DNA from 3 places in the Pectobacterium hainanensis genome. Region 3 is predicted to be linked to each of the others. Evidence: predicted binding sites of a transcription regulator. Region 3 holds the regulator's gene; each other region holds the start of a gene.
The links. Region 3 encodes PurR, which represses purine synthesis genes. Its sites were predicted from a motif close to CANGCAAACGTTTGCNTG; they were not measured.
Positions count from the first base shown of each region.

Region 1: ACKPVM_RS11720 (nucleobase:cation symporter-2 family protein) is a predicted target of PurR. The motif match lies at 1,231-1,248, and genes of this name have one in related genera.
Region 2: gcvT (glycine cleavage system aminomethyltransferase GcvT) is a predicted target of PurR. The motif match lies at 752-769, and genes of this name have one in related genera.

Region 1 covers NZ_JBJYIN010000010.1:21,292-23,501, reverse strand. Annotated here, with positions in the region: gene recG (ATP-dependent DNA helicase RecG) at 1-1,144, shown strand, start outside; gene ACKPVM_RS11720 (nucleobase:cation symporter-2 family protein) at 1,303-2,210, shown strand, end outside.
Region 2 covers NZ_JBJYIN010000015.1:76,666-78,875, forward strand. Annotated here, with positions in the region: gene fucO (lactaldehyde reductase) at 1-170, opposite strand, end outside; gene gcvT (glycine cleavage system aminomethyltransferase GcvT) at 815-1,933, shown strand; gene gcvH (glycine cleavage system protein GcvH) at 1,963-2,210, shown strand, end outside.
Region 3 covers NZ_JBJYIN010000018.1:29,323-31,532, forward strand. Annotated here, with positions in the region: gene cfa (cyclopropane fatty acyl phospholipid synthase) at 1-154, opposite strand, end outside; gene purR (HTH-type transcriptional repressor PurR) at 490-1,521, opposite strand; gene cydH (cytochrome bd-I oxidase subunit CydH) at 1,904-1,993, shown strand; gene ACKPVM_RS16695 (C40 family peptidase) at 2,079-2,210, opposite strand, start outside.

The sequences.
Region 1 (2,210 bases), on a different contig from region 3:
TATCTCAAACGGTAAGCAAGTCGCGCTAATGGCCCCGACAGAACTGTTAGCAGAGCAACATGCGAATAATTTCCGCCAGTGGTTTGAACCACTTGGCATCGAAGTAGGCTGGCTGGCTGGCAAACAAAAAGGGAAAGCCCGGCAAACACAGCAAGATGCGATTGCCAATGGCCAGGTTGCGATGGTGGTCGGCACACACGCCATTTTTCAGCAACAGGTGAAATTCAACGGGTTGGCATTAGTCATCATCGATGAACAGCATCGCTTTGGCGTTCATCAACGTTTGGCACTATGGGAAAAAGGTGAAGAACAAGGGTTTCATCCCCATCAATTAATTATGACCGCCACGCCGATTCCCCGTACGCTGGCGATGACGGCATACGCTGATTTAGATACCTCGGTAATTGATGAACTACCACCGGGAAGAACCCCTGTAAGTACCGTCGCCATCCCAGACTCTCGCCGCAGTGATATTATCCAGCGCGTTAACCATGCTTGTCAGCAGGAAAACCGACAAGCCTATTGGGTGTGTACGTTAATAGAAGAGTCCGAATTATTAGAAGCACAGGCTGCCGAAGCCACTTGCGAAGAACTCAAAACCGCACTACCGGATCTCAACGTTGGTTTGGTTCATGGCAGGATGAAAGCTCAGGAAAAGCAGGCGGTCATGCAGGCCTTCAAACAGGGTGAACTACAACTGCTGGTCGCGACAACGGTTATTGAAGTCGGCGTCGATGTACCGAATGCCAGCCTAATGATTATTGAAAACCCTGAGCGATTAGGGCTGGCACAACTTCACCAGCTACGCGGTCGAGTGGGCAGAGGTGCTGTTGCCTCACACTGTGTGCTACTTTACAAAACCCCGCTCAGCAAAACGGCACAGAAGCGCTTGCAAGTGTTGCGCGATAGCAACGATGGCTTTGTGATTGCGCAACGCGATTTGGAAATTCGCGGCCCAGGCGAATTATTGGGTACACGCCAAACCGGTAATGCCGAATTCAAAGTGGCTGACCTGTTGCGCGATCAAGCATTAATTCCGCAGGTTCAGCGCACTGCCCGCCACATTCATCAACATTATCCAGATCATGCCAGAGCATTGATTGAACGTTGGTTACCAGAAAGAGCCCGTTATACCAACGCCTGAACCTTGTTTCGATATACCCCCACGCCAATAACCCTTAAATTAACAAGGTATTATTCCCCAGATAAATTTCATATGAAAAACCGCATTTAGCAAACGTTTGCTTTTACCCAAGAGATCATTAAAATGCCTTCTTTGCCACTTCAGATACGTCAACAATTATGACCGTCACCACGGATATCCCTCAGCCAGATCTGGCACCTGCGCCTAAACGCAGTGAATTAATCTATCGGTTGGAGGATCGACCGCCTCTGCCACAAACATTGTTTGCCGCCTGCCAGCATTTGCTGGCGATGTTTGTCGCAGTGATTACACCAGCCATGCTGATTTGTCAGGCATTAGGGCTACCCGCTCAAGACACGCAACACATCATCAGTATGTCGTTGTTTGCCTCCGGTCTTGCCTCTATTTTGCAGATTAAAACCTGGGGTCCAATCGGCTCAGGTTTGCTCTCAATTCAGGGCACCAGTTTTAATTTTGTTACTCCATTAATCATGGGGGGACTCGCGCTCAAAAACGGCGGAGCAGATGTTCCCACCATGATGGCGGCCTTGTTCGGTACGCTGATGGTGGCCTCCTGCACAGAAATTGTGCTTTCCCGGTTTTTACACCTCGCGCGCCGCATTATCACCCCGCTGGTATCGGGGATTGTGGTCATGATTATCGGTCTATCGCTCATTCAGGTTGGATTAACATCTATCGGCGGCGGCTATGCGGCCATGAACGACAATACCTTTGGCGCACCGAAAAATCTGTTATTGGCGGGGATCGTGCTGGCCGTCATTATTATATTAAACCGCCAGCGTAACCCTTACCTGCGCGTGGCCTCGCTGGTGATCGCCATGGCTGTCGGTTATCTGGGTGCCTGGATCATGGGGATGTTGCCAGACAACACGCCAGCGGCAGAAAGCTCACTCATTATGGTGCCGACACCGCTGTATTATGGATTGGGGTTTGACTGGAACCTGTTGATTCCGTTGATGCTGGTCTTTATGGTGACGTCACTGGAAACGATTGGCGATATTACCGCGACTTCCGACGTATCAGAACAGCCCGTCAGCGGACCACT
Region 2 (2,210 bases), on a different contig from region 3:
GCGGCATCTAGCTTTGCAGTGACCTTGCCCGCCACGCCAAATTTGATCAAATCCTTGTCTGTCACCAGCAGCGCTTTTTTAAAGCCACGTCGAGTGACCTCGTCCGCGATATGTGAAATCGCGCCAGCGCCAAAATAGGATGTTTCATTGAGAATCATTCTGTGGGTCATGATAGTTATCTCCGTAATCAATTAATTTTAATGAATTTAAGAAAATTTATATCGGGATACGCTGTGCGGAGCAGGATAGTTATTTGCCTGAGTATGCTCAGATGTTATGCGTTTTTCTCTAACTGTAATCCCGCTGTCGGCCAGCCAGAACCAGAATGTTATGGCCGGTTGATAAATATCAAATTCCCAAATTGTTATCGCTACTAATTGTTATCACTACTATGAGAATAAATTCGTTACAGTGCCTTCAGCTCATTGCCATGTCGTCGGGTACATTGGCATTCACAGGAAGGCCATGGCATTTGATTGAAATAATCTAATTTTGATGAGGATTTATCATTACTTAATCTAATCTGAATGATTTTGTGGGGATGATGTGATTATCTGTTTAACTCTATTTAATCGTCATTAATGTGTGATTAATTCGTTATTTTTTATTTTATATGCTTATTATTTTTAATAAATCAGTATTTAAATCTTATTTGCTGTCGTTTTTTTAGTAACGATTTCATCTGTTCTATATAGTTTAACTTATGTCTGTAAATGTGGTTTAACCCACGCTTCGATGCTAAGTTCAGTGGCAAGATATCGTTTGCGTAACGGGGATATCTCCCTGAATGCTGTATTTTGAATAGAGGGAAAAGATGGCAAAGCAGACTCCGTTGTATCAACAGCATCTGGCCGATGGTGCCAAAATGGTTGATTTTCACGGCTGGATGATGCCGCTGCACTACGGCTCCCAGTTGGATGAACACCACTCGGTACGTCGTGATGCGGGTATGTTCGATGTGTCACATATGACGATTGTCGATCTGCACGGCATCAGGACGCGTGAATTTCTCCGCTATCTGTTGGCAAACGATGTGGCCAAACTGACACTGCCGGGTAAGGCATTGTACTCGGGAATGTTGAACGCATCCGGTGGGGTGATCGACGATCTGATCGTCTATTTTCTGGCGGAAGACTCTTTTCGTCTGGTGGTGAATTCCGCCACGCGTGACAAAGATCTGGCCTGGATCGCTGAACACGCCAGTGCGTTTATGGTTGAGATTCATGAACGGGATGAATTGGCGTTGGTGGCCGTTCAAGGGCCGACGGCACCGGAGAAAGTTCGCTCTTTACTGAAATCGCAGTATGCGTTCAATGATACAGAGATGAAGCAAATTGCGGACATGAAGCCTTTTTTCGGTACACAACTGCACGACTTTTTTATTGCGACAACGGGTTATACGGGTGAAACCGGCTATGAAATTGCTTTGCCACAGGAACAGGTAGTGGGTTTCTGGCAGCAACTTTTGGCTGCGGGCGTCAGGCCTTGCGGGTTAGGCGCTCGTGACACGCTGCGTCTGGAGGCGGGGATGAACCTCTATGGACAAGATATGGACGAACGCGTATCGCCACTCGCTGCAAATATGGGATGGACCATCGCATGGCAACCCCAGGATCGACAGTTTATTGGCCGCGAAGCACTGGAAAAACAGCGTGAAGGCGGGGGGGAGCAACTCGTTGGGCTGGTGATGACCGAAAAAGGCGTATTGCGTAATGATTTACCTGTGCGCTTTACTGATAGTGATGGTGTGATGCAGGAAGGTGTTATTACCAGCGGATCGTTTTCACCAACGCTTGGCGTAAGTATTGCCTTAGCGCGAGTGCCTGCGGGGATTGGTGAACGGGCTATTGTCCAGATCCGTAATCGTGAACACGCTGTGCATGTCACCAAACCCGGTTTTGTCCGTGCCGGAAAACCCATTGTGCAGTATTAATTTATGAATCAAAGGAAAGGAGGATGGCGATGAGCGATGTACCAGCAGAACTAAAATATACCGCTTCGCATGAGTGGGTACAGTCTGAAGGCGAAGGTATTTATAGCATCGGGATTACCGATCATGCACAGGAACTTTTAGGCGATATGGTGTTTATCGATTTGCCAGAGGTTGGCACCATTGTCGCTGCCGGTGATGACTGCGCGGTGGCGGAATCTGTCAAAGCGGCTTCCGATATCTATGCACCAATCAGCGGTGAAATCATCGAAGTGAATGA
Region 3 (2,210 bases):
GCAATACGCGCTTGAAAAAATCCGAGTTTTTTACGGTGATATCAAATGGACGAGAGCCATTAATTTTGATATCGGCCATACTCAGCATGTCATGCACAATATGGAACCAGGGCTCATTACGGGTATCCAGTTCCGCTATATATGATGAGCTCATCGCTTCTCCCTACCTTGCGTCGATGATGTATCGCAAGGAAAACATAGACAATTTTTACCTATAATCGATCTCGGTGGGATATTCCCATCATCTAGCCTTTGAATAATCAAAGGAAACTGAAGAAGAAAAAGCCGGTACGTCAATACGTAGGGGCACTCATCCTTAAGGTTAATCTGTGCCATCCGCTTGCACGTAATGATTAAGGATAGTGAAGAAAAGTGAAAAATTCAGTTTGCACAAAACAGCAATTAGTTTAGGACTGCCCCAGCCGGGGAACAAGCATAAATTGGCTGAAGCAGTATCGGGAAGGCTCGACGTGATAAAATCGCTTGCGATCAGGAGTAGCGGCGGTAATCGCGGAAAGGTCCGTCTGCGACGGAGCGGCGTTCAATCAGCGTTGGATGAACTTCAATAACCTGTGCATCTTCACGCTTGCTGGTGATTCGGTCCAGCAGCATTGAGAAAGCGGATTGTCCCAAGCGCTCTTTCGGTTGATGCACGGTGGTGAGTGCTGGCGTGAAAAAACGAGCATGTCGAACGTTATCGTAGCCAATCACTGAAATATCCTGAGGAACTCGCAATCCGAGCTCATCTGCGGCACAGATTGCACCCATCGCCATGATATCGCCGCCACAAAAAACGGCGGTAGGACGTTGTTTATTCGACAGAATTTGGTGCATGGCCTTATAACCTGATTCCGGCTCAAAATCTCCCTGAACAATCCATTCGTTACGCACGGTGATATCAGCCTCGGCCAGCGCCTTCAAAAAGCCCAGATAGCGACCGCTTCCGGTGTTGCGCTCCTGAATGCCAGGGATCGCACCGATATCCCGGTGGCCACGCTCGATCAAATAGCGACCGGCCATATAGCCGCCTTCAAAAGCATTATCGATAATGGTGTCGGTGAAATCACTGTGCGCCTGTCCCCAATCCATTACCACCATGGGAATACTGCGGTAATCTTTGAGCATGGCAAGTAATTCTGGTGGATATTCCGCACACATCACTAACAAACCATCCACGCGTTTTTGTGCCAACATGGACAAGTAGGCGCGTTGTTTGTCGAGGTTGTTATGGGAGTTACATAAAATCAGCGTGTAGCCTTTGGCATAACAACTGTTTTCAACGGATTCGATAATCTCGGCAAAGTAGGGCGCTTCACTTGACGTTGCCAACAATCCAATCGATTTTGTGTGGTTAACTTTTAGGCTGCGGGCAACGGCGCTAGGTGAGTAATGTAACTCTTTAATCGCCGCCCTCACGGCAGCCTTAGTCTCTTCGGCGACGAAACGTGTTTTATTAATCACGTGCGATACGGTTGTGGTCGAAACGCCAGCCCGTTTTGCCACATCTTTGATCGTTGCCATCTAAAAATGACTCCTAAACTTACCTGTTACAGCCGTAAGTATATTGTTAATCGTTTGCTTGCGTGTAAAACCCTCCTCCTTGACGAAAAAACAGGATTTCAGAAGGAGGATGCCGAATATTATACCTGAAGGGACAAGGTTGATGTTTTTCGACCGGGACGCAGAGCTATCATAAACAGCGGATTTTGTCCGATTTGCCACGAAAGTGGAAGCGGTAATTTATACTATTCGTGCGGCATCAGTACGAGATTTTTCATTAAAATTATGGAAGAATCAGCATAACCAGACGATTTATCGTTTCAAATGGTTGCCCGTTTAAACCCCGAATGATGAAGACCGATTTTTTACCATCATTTGGATGTGATACCAAAAGGAGAGAATTATGGATACCGATCTGAAGATGTCACTGCTGACGACCGTTGGCGCTTTGGCAATGATTATTGTATTTAGCTTCGTGGCTGTATTGAACTGATTTATCCGTGTTCCAACGTACGTTCATTTGAGCTATCTATCGGTTCTGACACGTTTTGATATTCAGAACGTGTCCGTTAATCCGGTTAGCGAATCGTTTGTGGTGTCACAACCCGACGAGCACCCACATAATGATCCTGCCAGTAATCTTCGCTTAATTTACTGATGCGGATGTCTGAGCCTGTCCTGGGCGACTGAATAAACTTGCCGTCCCCCAG